Regions from separate parts of the Saccharothrix espanaensis DSM 44229 genome, predicted to be linked through region 3. Evidence: riboswitches for the same ligand, from Rfam matches in the RefSeq annotation. Region 3 holds a riboswitch; each other region holds the start of a gene.
The links. Region 3 has a riboswitch for cobalamin ahead of BN6_RS23800 (ribonucleoside-diphosphate reductase subunit alpha). Riboswitches for the same ligand answer to the same signal wherever they lie in the genome.

Region 1 (3,994 bases), 2.1 Mb from region 3:
TCGCCGTGCTGGCAGCGTCTCCAGCATCGTTCCACCCCTCGAACGCCGCCACCATGATCGGGTTGGTGAGCGGTTTCGCGGGGTCGAAGGGGATCTTGGCGGCCTGGTCCGGATCGGTCACCGGGTCAGACTACGACCCTCGCCGCGGACCCGACGCCGTAGGCTTGCGCCATGTCGGCTCGTGTCTCCCCGCCCGTCCCGGGCGGGCCGGCCGACCGGCTCGAGACGGCGGCCGGCGCAGCGCGCACGAGCACCCGCCCGGCCACCCCGACCTCCGCCGACGCCGCAGGTCACAGCGGGCGCGCCGAGATCGTGTCCGGGCCCCGGCCCGACCTCGCCGACCCCACCCGCCCGGCGCGGGGGCCCGGCCCGTTCTCTTCGGGACGGGCGCGACCGCGTGCCGCGTTCGGCGCAACCGGGTCGGCGTCCGGCCGCACCCGGCCGTTTCCCCCTCGGCCGCCACCGCCCGGCGAAATACTTCGACGCGTGATCGACGCGGAGCGGCTGATCAGGGGTAAGCGCCGGTCCCCCGACCGACCCGAATCGGATCCGCACCGCGGAGTCGGCGGTGGAGACACCGGTCTGGTCGTTCTTCGCGGGCGTGGCGGGCTTGGGCCTGATCGCGTGGGGTGCGCTGCCCGCCACGCGGCGGTGGTGGCGGCGGCGCGGGCTCGGGGCTCGGCGAGTGGCAGCACGGCGTCGTGTCCGGCCTGGGCGCGAAGCACCTCGGGATCCGGCTCGACGACGGCACCGGGCTGCTGCTGGAATTCCCGGTGCGCGCGGACCGGGCCGCGACCGGGCTGCTGGTCGGCGACCTGTGGTCGGCGCGCTCCGGCCGGGCCGGGGTGGTCTGGGGCGGTGTGGAGAGCGGGGAGGCCCGCGTCGTGAAGGTGGAGGAAGCCCCGTGGTGAGCGTCGAAGCGGTGCTGTGGGACATGGACGGCACGCTGTTGGACTCGGAGAAGCTGTGGGACGTCCCGCTCTACGAGTTCGCCGAGAAGTTGGGCGGCACCCTGTCGCTGGAGACCCGGCAGGCCATGGTCGGCTCGAACGTGCCCACGACGATGGCGCTGCTGTTCGCCGAAGTCGGCCTGACGCCGACGGAGGAGGAGACGGCGGACGGCGCGGCGTGGATCCTGCGGCGCACCGAGGAGGTGTTCCGGGCCGGTCTGCCGTGGCGGCCGGGAGCCCAGGACGCGTTGCGCGCGGTGCGGGCGTCGGGCGTGCCGATGGCGCTGGTGACGTCGACCGAACGGGCGTTGACCGAGGTCGCGCTGGACACCATCGGCCGCGACCTGTTCGACGTGACGGTGTGCGGCGACGAGGTCGAAGGCCGCAACAAGCCCCTCCCGGACCCGTACCTGAAAGCCGCCGCCCTGCTCGGGGTGGACGCCGCGGCGTGCATCGCGGTCGAGGACTCGCCGACCGGCGTGACCTCGGCGGTGGCGGCGGGGTGCACGGTGCTGGTGGTGCCGTGCGACGTGCCGGTACCGCCGGGCGAGCGCCGGATCTTTCGCGACTCCCTGGTCGGCGTAGACCTGCCCACCCTCACCGCCCTGCGCACCTGACCTCCGCAGCCGCGCACCTGACCGCTGCGGCCGCACACCGTCCCGCAACCGCAGCACCGCAGGCCGCAGCCTTGAACGCCACCGTCCCCCGCGGTGTGGACCGCGGAGGACGGTGGCGGGCGCTGCGCGGCACTCGGCGTCGAACGTCGCTCAGACGGCGACGGCCTTCACCTTGGTGGTGCTGTCGCGGCGCACAGCCGGGTCGACCAGCAGGCCGAACACGACACCGAGGCCCAGCCACAGGGTGGCCGTCTCGGCGAGTGACGCCAGGCGGAACTCCCACAGCACGGTGCTCGGCATGTCCGCCGGCACCGCGTCCGGCGGAGCGGGGAAGGCCAGCAGGAGCACCGCGAACGCGACGACCACGGCCAGCGCGACGACGGTGGACCGGACCGGCCCGCTCAGGTGCTCCAGCCGGGACGCCAGGAAACTCGCCCCGAACACCACCAGCAGCCCGGCCGCGATGAGCCCGAGGTAGAGCACCGTCCGGTAGTCCACCGTCTCCGGGTCGCCCACCGCCGGCGGGTTGGCCGGGTACTTGACGGCCGGCAGCAGCGCCGCCGCCCCGAACACCGCCGCCGCGAGCGTCACGCTCCGGCCGAACGGCCGCCGGCCGGTGAACCAGCGGCGCGACCCGGCGTAGGCGGTGGCGAACAGCGCGCCGACCGCCAGCCCGACGATCACCGCGGCGAGCACGCCGCCCACCACCTGGGTGCCCCGGCCGAACATCTCGCCGTGGTCGTGCCCACCGGGCTCGACCGGTTCGGCGGCGGCGCGGGCCTCTTCGACGGCCAGCGCGGCCCGGATCGGCGCCTCGACCACGACCAGGCCGACCAGGCCCGCGAGCAGGCCGGCGATGCCACCGGCACCGACGCCCCGCAGCAGGAGGTTCTTGTAGGTGTCCACGGCCGGCCCTAGTGGCACGGGACGCCGAGCGCGTGCCGCCCGTCGTGGAAGAACTCGTGCAGCGACTCGGCGGCGTGACCGAGCGCGACGCCGTTCTCCTGCAGGACCAGCCAGGTGATCAGCAGCGCGACGAGTGCGACGGCGTAGGCCCACTTGGGGATGGGGATGGACAGGGAGTGCGCGGGGCTCGTCAAGACGGCCTCCTCCATACCTCGTGGAAGGTCAACAACAACTCGCGCCGCAGCCGGTCTCCTGACTCCCGGATCGACACCGTCCCCGCGTCTTCCCAGTCGCACCGCGCGACCAGTGACGTTCTCGGCGGGTTGGCTCCCCGGTCACAGTGGCGAGGACCGCGCCGGATTCCCACCGGCTTCCCGTCCACTGCGGCTGTGGAACCGTAAATGTGCGCCGCGTCCGGGCACAACCGACCAGACGAGTTGTCGTCCACCTCACCTGCACCACACACGATCAAGCGCCGCTTTTGTCCTGATCCCGTCCTTGATCGACCCGATGCCGCAGGTAACCGCACCGGCTGGCCGAGCGGTTCAGTCCCAACGACGGACGCTTTTCATAACGCCGCCAGCTTTTCGTCACGTCCGGTCCCGCGCCTTTCGAGCTGGTCGCCCTCTCGGCACGCGCCGTGGCCGCCGCTGGGGCTCACTGCTGCGGGAGCGGGCAGTCGCCGCAGGTCCCGCCGCCGTCGAGGCGGTAGTAGAGGCAGCAACTGCGCCGCCGGAACGCCACCTCGCCGGGGAACGGGATGAAGTCGCCGGACCCCCGCAGCGGCGGCTCGTCCAGCAGTCGCTCGCCCAGCGCCACGCACTGCTCGGCGGACGCCGTGCCGCTGAGGCTCACCGTCCGCAACGCCCCGGCGATGGACGACGCCGCGTTACCCCACAACAGCCCCCGCGCCACCGGCACCACGTCCCGGATCGCCGCCACCACCGGCTCCAACGACGCGGAGATCGACACCCCGGCGACCGGTTCGCCAATCCGCACCCGCATCCCGTCCGGCCCGTAGTGCCACCACACGTTCGCCGGCCGGATGTCCGGCGCGACCCCGCCCACGGCGTGCGCGGCGACCGTCGGGGACAGCAGCCGAGCGGTGTACCCGAGGAAGAACAAGGACGCGGAAACCCGAGCCTCCCCAGTCCGGTACCGCTCACCGATGGCCCGCAACGCGCCCGACAGCACCGCCCCATCCGCGAGATCGTCCCCAGACCGCCAACCGCCGCCGTCCGCGTCGGAAGCGGGACGTCCCACGTCCAAGGCGAAGAACGGGCTCAAGCCGCGGATCTGTCGCAGCGTCGACAGCACTGGGGTGTAGTAGTCGGACACGTGGCCAGTCTGCCCGCCACCGTCCGGTCAGTGCCCCCGCCGCGCGCCGTCGCTCCGCACCCAGCCGCGCGGCTCGGCTCGGCGGGATGGCAGGAGTCGGCGGAGGTGCCTTTGCAGTGGGAGGTGGTGGGCTTGATTGCCGCGACTCCTGCGGATGGCGCGAGCGGATGTGATCGGGTCGCC
Region 2 (3,994 bases), 2.8 Mb from region 3:
ACCGCCGGGTCCCAGTCCGCGTCTTCCATCGCCTGCACGAGTTCCCGCGCCCGCGCCTCCACGGCGTCCGTCGACGCGCGCGTGGTGTCCTTGAGCCCCAACGCTTCCCGCAACCCGGGCAGCGCGGCCACCTGGCCGGCCCACATCTGCTTGGCCTGCAGGATCGACAGCACCAGGTTGACCCGGGTGTCACCGGTCGGGGCCTGGCCCAGGACGTGCAGGCCGTCGCGGATCTGGACGTCCTTGATCTCGCACAGCCAGCCGTCCACGTGCAGGATCAGCTCGTCGAACTCGGCGTCGTGCGGCCGGTCGTCCAGGCCCAGGTCGTGGTCCAGCTTCGCGGCCTGGATCAGGGTCCAGATCTGCGCGCGGATCGCGGGCAGCTTGGCCGGGTCCATCGCGGCGATGTTGCCGTGCTCGTCGAGCAGCTGCTCCAGGCGCGCGATGTCGCCGTAGCTGTCCGCGCGGGCCATCGGCGGCACCAGGTGGTCGACCAGGGTGGCGTGCGCGCGGCGCTTGGCCTGCGTGCCCTCGCCCGGGTCGTTGACCAGGAACGGGTAGATCAGCGGCAGGTCGCCCAGCGCCGCGTCCGGGCCGCAGCCGGCGGACATGCCGACCGTCTTGCCGGGCAGCCACTCCAGGTTGCCGTGCTTGCCGACGTGCACCACGGCGTCCGCGCCGAACTCGGCCTCCAGCCACCGGTAGGCGGCCAGGTAGTGGTGGCTGGGCGGCAGGTCCGGGTCGTGGTAGATGGCGATCGGGTTCTCGCCGAACCCGCGCGGCGGCTGCACCATCACCACCACGTTGCCCGATCGCAGGCCGGCCAGCACGATCTCGCCCTCGCGGTCCTTCGACCGGTCCACGAACAGCTCGCCGGGCGCTTGGCCCCAGTGCCGTTCCATGTCCTCGCGGGTGTCCTCGGGCAGCGTCGCGTACCACTCGCGGTAGCGCGCGGCGGGCAGCCGCACCGGGTTGCCCTGGAGCTGCTCCTCGGTCAGCCAGTCGACGTCCTGGCCGCCGGCCGCGATGAGCGCGTGGATCAGCGCGTCACCGTCCAGCTCGGCCACGCCCGGCAGCTCGTCGCCGATGTCGTAACCGTTGTCCCGCAACGCCGCCAGCAGCCGGACCGCGCTGGCCGGGGTGTCCAGGCCGACCGCGTTGCCGATCCGCGAGTGCTTGGTCGGGTAGGCCGACAGCATGATCACGACCTTGCGGTCGGCCGGCGGGATGTGCCGCAGCCTCCCGTGCCGCACCGCGATCCCGGCCACGCGCAGCGCCCGCTCCGGGTCTGCCACGTACACGGTCAGGCCGTCCTCGTCGATCTCCTTGAAGGAGAACGGGACGGTGATGATCCGGCCGTCGAACTCGGGGATCGCCACCTGGGTCGCGGTGTCCAAAGGGGACAGACCGTCGTCGTTCCCGTCCCACGCCGCACGGCTGCTGGTCAGGCAGAGCCCTTGCAGGATCGGGATGTCCAGCTCGGCCAGCGCGCCCACGTCCCACGCGTCGTCGTCGCCACCGGCCGACGCGGTCGCGGGCTTCGTCCCGCCCGCCGCCAGCACCGTGACGACCAGCGCGTCGGCCTTGCGCAGCTCCGCCAGCAACGCCGGCTCCGCCGTGCGCAAGGACGCGCAGTACACCGGCAGCGCCCGGCCGCCCTTTTCCTCGATCGCGTCGCACAGCGCGTGCACGAACGCCGTGTTCCCGGCCACGTGGTGCGCCCGGTAGTACAACACCGCCACCACCGGCCTCGCACGGCCCGTCTCAACCGACTCAGCCGACTCGACAGGCCCAACCGACTCGACCGACCCCGCCGGCTCGGGCCGCTCCAGCACGCCCCAGTTCGGCGCCGCCTCGGGCGGGTTGAAGCCGAACCCGGTCAGCAGGACCGTGTCGGACAGGAACTTGTGCAGCTCGGCGAGGTTCACCGGGCCGCCGTGGGCCAGGTAGGCGTGCGCCTCGGCGCAGACGCCGCCGGGCACGGTGGACAGCTCCATCAGCGGCGCGTCCGGGTTCTGCTCACCGCCCAGCACCACCACCGGGCGGGGGCCGGCGAGCAGCCGGTCCAGGCCCTCTTCCCACATCCGCCGCCCGCCCAGGATGCGCACCACCACCAGGTCGACGCCCTCCAGCAGGGCGGGCAGGTCGTCGGCGGTCAGCCGGGCGGGGTTGCCCAGTCGGTAGTCCGCACCGCTCGAACGGGCGGACAGCAGGTCCGTGTCAGAGGTCGACAGCAGCAGGATCACGTGCGGGCTCCATCCCTCGGGGGTCCTCGCCCCAGGTCGTAGGGGACGGCGGGCGGAGTTCCTGACTCCCGGGCTCGCGCCCGGTCACAGTGGCGGGACCGCGCCGGATTCACACCGGCTTCCTCCTGTTGCTTCGCCGTTCGGAAGTCACCCTAACGGGCGGTTAGCATCCAGCCCATGCCCCAGGACCGTGAACGCCCCGACGCCTGCCCCGGCGCGGTCGACGTGCACCGGGCCGCGGACGGCGGGCTGGCGCGGGTCAGGGTGCCCGGCGGCACGCTGACCGCCGACCGGTTCGACGTCGTCCGGCAGGCCGCGCTGGACCTGGGCGACGGCACGATCGAACTCACGTCACGGGCGAACGTGCAGATCAGGGGCCTGACACCGGGTGCGGAGCACGAGCTGGGCGCACGTCTGCGCGAGGCCGGCCTGCTGCCCTCGCCGACCCACGAGCGGATGCGCAACATCATCGCCGCGCCGCTGGAGGACAACCAGGACCTGGTGGACGCCGTGGACGCCGCGCTGTGCCGGGTCCCCGCACTGGCCTACCTGCCCGGACGCTTCCTGGTCACGATCGGTGAGGCGGTCAGCGGCCTGGGCGGCGACATCGGCCTGGTGGGTGACGCGCTGTTCCTGGCCGGCCAGGATTCGGGACTGCGCGTGACCGACCCGGTCGCCGCCGTGGTCGCCGCCGCCGAGGAGTTCCAGGCGATCCGCGACACCGCGTGGCGTTTGTCCGAAGTGGACGACGGTGTGCGGAAGATCACCGCCTCCCTGAGCACCACCACCCCCGCCCTGGCCACTTCGAGCCCCAGAACCCTTACCGCGACTGTGATCCCGGTCGCACCCGGCCCAACCTCACCCGGCCCAGTCGCACCCGGCCCAGCTTCCACCGGCCCAGCTTCCACCGGTCCGGCCTCAGCCTCCCCACCCCCGGCGGACCGCCTCGTGGCGGGCGTGCCGCTGGGCCGGTTGGACGCACGGCTGCTGGCCGGCACGCCGGTCCGGATCACGCCGTGGCGCAGCGTCGTGGTGCCCGCCGGCACTGACACGTCGGGGCTGTTCACCGACCCCGCGTCGCCGTGGCGCGGGGTGACCGCGTGCACCGGCCGGCCGGGCTGCGCGAAGTCGCTGACCGACGTGCGCGCCGACGCGGCCCGCTGGATCGGCACCCCGCACCGGGGCCAGGTGCACTGGTCGGGCTGCGCCCGGCGGTGCGGCCGGCCCGCGGGCGACGTGGTGGAGTTCGTCGCGACCGGCGACGGGTACGAGGAGATCAGGTGACCAGCTACATCAAGGACGGCGCGGAGATCTACCGGCGGTCGTTCGCCACCATCCGCGCCGAGACCGACCTGTCGGGCCTGCCGACGGACGTCGCGCGGGTCGCGGTGCGGATGATCCACGCGTGCGGCATGGTCGACCTGGTCGACGACATCGGCTACTCCCCCGGGGTCGTCTCCGCCGCCCGGGAGGCGTTGCTGGCCGGCGCGCCGGTGCTGTGCGACGCGCAGATGGTCGCGTCCGGCGTGACCCGGCGCAGGCTGCCCGCCGACAACGAGGTGCTGTGCCTGCTCGGCGACCCGAGGGTGCCCGCGCTGGCCGAGGAGCTGGGCAACACCCGCAGCGCCGCCGCGCTGGAGCTGTGGGGCGAACGGCTCGGCGGCGCGGTGGTCGCCATCGGCAACGCCCCGACCGCCCTGTTCCACCTGCTCGACCTGGTCGCCGCGGGCGCGCCCCGGCCGGCCGCC
Region 3 (3,994 bases):
CGGTCTCGAACAGCATGGTCAGCATGCGCCGCCACAGGTCCGTCGCGCGGACGCGCTTGAACACGCGGATCTCGCCGCGGTCGGCGGCTTCCTCGTAGCCGCGGTAGCGGGCGGTGAAGTCCAAGCCGTACGCGTCGTGCAGGTCCGGCGTTTCGTCCGGGGAGAACAGGGTCCACTCGGCGTCCGCCTCGACCCGGCGCAGGAACTCGTCGGGCACCCAGTTCGCGGTGTTCATGTCGTGCGTGCGCCGCCGGTCGTCGCCGGTGTTCTTGCGCAGGTCGAGGAACTCCTCGACGTCGATGTGCCACGTCTCCAGGTACGCGCACGCCGCGCCCTTGCGCTTGCCGCCCTGGTTCACCGCGACCGCCGTGTCGTTGGCGATCTTGAGGAACGGCACGACGCCCTGCGACTGGCCGTTGGTGCCCTTGATGTGCGCGCCCATGCCGCGCACCGGGGTCCAGTCGTTGCCGAGCCCGCCGGAGAACTTCGCCAGCAGTGCGTTGTTCTGGTAGCTCTGGAAGATGCTCTTCAGGTCGTCGTCCACCGTGGTCAGGAAGCACGACGAGAGCTGGGCGCGGGTGGTGCCGGAGTTGAACAGCGTGGGGGTTGAGCACATGAAGTCGAAGGCCGACAGCAGTTCGTAGAACTCGATCGCCCGCGCCTCGCGGTCGTCCTCGCGCAGCGCCAGCCCCATCGCGACCCGCATGAAGAACGCCTGCGGCAACTCGTACCGGACGCCGTGGTCGTGCAGGAAGTAGCGGTCGTACAGGGTCTGCATGCCCAGGAAGTCGAACATGGCGTCGCGCTCGGGGCGGATCGCCGCCGCGATCCGGGCCACGTCGAACGACTCCAACGCGGGGTCGAGCCGGTCCAGCGCGACGCCCAGCCGCACGTACTCGGGGAAGTAGTCCACATAGGACAGCTGCTCGGCGGTGGCCTCGACCGGTCGGCCCGCGACCCTGGTCAGCACCTCGCGGCGGAGCTGGTCGAGCAGCAGGCGGGCGGCGACGAAGGAGTAGTTCGGCTCGGTCTCGACCAGCGTCCGCGCCGACATGACCAGCGCGACGGCCAGTTCGTCGACCGTGATGCCGTCGTAGAGCGCCCGCCGGACCTCGGTGAGCACCGGCTCGGCCGGCACGTCGGACAGCCCCGCGCACGCCTCGCCGACGACGACCGCGATCCGCTCCCAGTCCACCGGGACCAGCGCGCCCTCGGCGTCCTTCATCCGGAACTCGACCGCGACGGGGGCGAGTTCGCGTGCCTTCGCGTGCTCGTCGCGGTACAGCACGTACGCGCGGGCGACCTTGTGATGACCGCCGCGCATCAGCACGAGTTCCACCTGGTCCTGGATCTGCTCGATGTGCAGTGCGGTGTCGGGGCGGGCGTGCTTGAGCAGCGCGCCCTCCGCCTGCGAGGTCAACTCCGCCACGAGCGGGTGCAGGTGCGACGCCGCTGCCGCGACCTCGCCCTCGACGGCCAGGAACGCCTTGGTCAAGGCCACCTGGATCTTGCCTGGGTCGAACGCCGAAACGCTGCCGTCGCGTCGGATCACCCGCACCTGGCTGACCCCGGTGGCCGTGGTTGTGGTCGACAAAGCCCTCTCCTCGCGAGCCTCAACGGCCCGGAGCACGCGGCGACCACACAGCGCGCGCACGACGGCGCGTCATCCGTGTCGGCCCGCCCACGAGGCCCCGGACACGCGCGCGCCGGCCGGCGCGCGCATCGCTGGCAGGTCTTCGGACTCGCGGACACCCGGCCTTCCAGCCGGACCTACTGGCCGTCGCTTCCCAGGAGCGCGTGCTCCCAGTGCTTCGTGACGGCGGTTGTTTCCGCTCACCGCTGCGGGGCAGTCCCGGATTCGCACCGGGTTCCCTCTTGCCTCCTCGGCCCTCGAAGAGGGCGTCGGAACCATCGACGGGCGGAACACTACATGTTGTAGATCGGTCCGCAACACGGCCCCACATGGGCGTGTCGCGGACCGAACCTCGGGTGACCCTGATCGCCGGCCGGCGTGGCAAGGGTGGCGTGGAGACGCGTGCCGGACCGCGGCAGCACCATCCACAATGGACTGATCACTCGTCGGTAACGTGACTTCACGGCGGAGGAGCCCGCCGAGATCACCGGCACCCCGGGGAACGCTGCCGACTGCGGCGGTGGAGTGACTTTTCCCGGATCATGGGAGACCGTCCAGGGGTGCGTTACTCTCGATCCCACTGGTGGTTCGCTCCGGGCGATGGTCGGCCGGAGCGAGGCAAGAGGGAACCCGGTGTGAGTCCGGGACTGCCCCGCAGCGGTGAACGGGAACGAAAGCCGTCAATGAAGCACTGCGCGTGAGCGTGGGAAGCGACGGCCGGTAGGAGCGTGCTGTGCGCCCGTGAGTCCGAAGACCTGCCACCGGTCCGCGCGCCCACCGGGCCCGCGGTGTCCGGTGGCCTCTCGGGAGGGCTGCGGCGGACGCGGCTCGTGCCGCCCGCGAAGCGTCCCCGGGAATCCTCCGGCGTTCACGCACGCTCGCGAGGAGAGAGCCAGTGACCAGCGGAATCGGTGCCACCGTCCTGGGCTACCCCCGGATCGGTCCACGTCGGGAACTCAAGCGGGCCGTCGAGCGCTACTGGGTCGGGCGCACCGACCAGGACGCCCTGCTCGCCACGGCCGCCGAACTGCGCGCGGCCGGCTGGGCGGAGCTGCGCGACGCCGGGCTGGACTCGGTGCCGTCCAACACCTTCTCGTTCTACGACCACGTCCTGGACACCGCGTTCCTGGTGGGCGCGGTCCCGGCGCGCTACCGGCGCGAGTCGGAGCTGGACAGCTACTTCGCGGCGGCCCGGGGCACCGACGACCTGCCGCCGTTGGAACTGACCAAGTGGTTCGACACCAACTACCACTACCTGGTGCCCGAGATCGACCCCGGGACGGAGTTCCGACTGGCCGGTGACAAGCCGCTCGCGGAGTACCGCGAGGCCCGCGCGCTCGGGATCACGACCCGGCCGGTGGTCCTCGGGCCGGTGACGTTCCTGTTGCTGGCCAAAGGAACGAACCCGTTGGCCCGGTTGGATGACTTGGTGGACGTCTACGTCGAGCTGCTGGTGGCGCTGGCGGCCGAAGGTGCGCCGTGGGTGCAGCTCGACGAGCCGGCGTTCGCCGCCGACCGCTCGGAGGACGAACTGGCCGCGCTCGGCCGTGCCTATACCCGCCTGGCAGACCTGCACTCGCGGCCGAAGCTGCTGGTCACCGGCTACTACGGGTCTCTTGGCCCGGCGCTGGAAGTGCTGGCCGGCACCGCCGTCGAAGCGATCGGCGTCGATCTCGTCGCGGGCCCGGTGGACGGCATCGCGAGCGTGCCCGCGCTGCGGGACAAGACGCTGGTCGCCGGCGTGGTCGACGGCCGCAACGTGTGGCGCACCGACCTGCGGCAGGCGCTGGCCACCGCCGCGTCACTGCTCGGAACGGCCGAGGAGGTCGTGCTCTCGACGTCCTCGACGCTGCTGCACGTGCCCTACGACCTGGACGCCGAGACGGCGCTGGAACCGGGAGTGCGCGGGCGGTTGGCGTTCGCGCGGCAGAAGGTGCGCGAGGTCGTCCTGCTCGGCCAGGCGCTGCGCGACGGCGTGGACGGCGCGTGGGCGGACGCGCTCGACGAACCGATCGCCGCGCCCCGCCGTGACGACGCGATCCGGTCCCGGCTCGCCGGACTCGGGCCGCACCACCGCGACCGCGCGCCCTACGCCGAACGGGCCGCCGCGCAGGACGCCCGCCTCGCCCTGCCCGCGTTGCCGACGACCACCATCGGCTCGTTCCCGCAGACGACCGAGATCCGCACGGCCCGTGCCGGCCTGCGGTCGGGCGGGCTGTCGCGGGGCGAGTACGACGAGCGGATGCGCGCCGAGATCGGCCGCGTGATCGCGTTGCAGGAGGACATCGGGCTGGACGTCCTGGTGCACGGCGAGCCCGAGCGCAACGACATGGTGCAGTACTTCGCCGAGCACCTCGACGG

Region 1: another riboswitch for cobalamin. It lies ahead of BN6_RS15350 (CbtB domain-containing protein); the one in region 3 lies ahead of BN6_RS23800 (ribonucleoside-diphosphate reductase subunit alpha).
Region 2: another riboswitch for cobalamin. It lies ahead of cobN (cobaltochelatase subunit CobN); the one in region 3 lies ahead of BN6_RS23800 (ribonucleoside-diphosphate reductase subunit alpha).

The regions. Positions count from the first base shown of each region.
Region 1 covers NC_019673.1:3,359,976-3,363,969, forward strand. Annotated here, with positions in the region: gene BN6_RS15330 (PAC2 family protein) at 1-121, opposite strand, end outside; gene BN6_RS15335 (hypothetical protein) at 630-911, shown strand; gene BN6_RS15340 (HAD family hydrolase) at 935-1,567, shown strand; gene BN6_RS15345 (CbtA family protein) at 1,718-2,473, opposite strand; gene BN6_RS15350 (CbtB domain-containing protein) at 2,482-2,667, opposite strand; cobalamin riboswitch at 2,699-2,874, opposite strand; gene BN6_RS15355 ((2Fe-2S)-binding protein) at 3,131-3,811, opposite strand.
Region 2 covers NC_019673.1:2,732,863-2,736,856, reverse strand. Annotated here, with positions in the region: gene cobN (cobaltochelatase subunit CobN) at 1-2,246, opposite strand, end outside; cobalamin riboswitch at 2,283-2,416, opposite strand; gene BN6_RS12535 (hypothetical protein) at 2,424-3,530, shown strand; gene BN6_RS12530 (precorrin-8X methylmutase) at 3,527-3,994, shown strand, end outside.
Region 3 covers NC_019673.1:5,495,910-5,499,903, reverse strand. Annotated here, with positions in the region: gene BN6_RS23800 (ribonucleoside-diphosphate reductase subunit alpha) at 1-1,594, opposite strand, end outside; cobalamin riboswitch at 1,711-1,928, opposite strand; cobalamin riboswitch at 2,201-2,410, shown strand; gene metE (5-methyltetrahydropteroyltriglutamate--homocysteine S-methyltransferase) at 2,529-3,994, shown strand, end outside.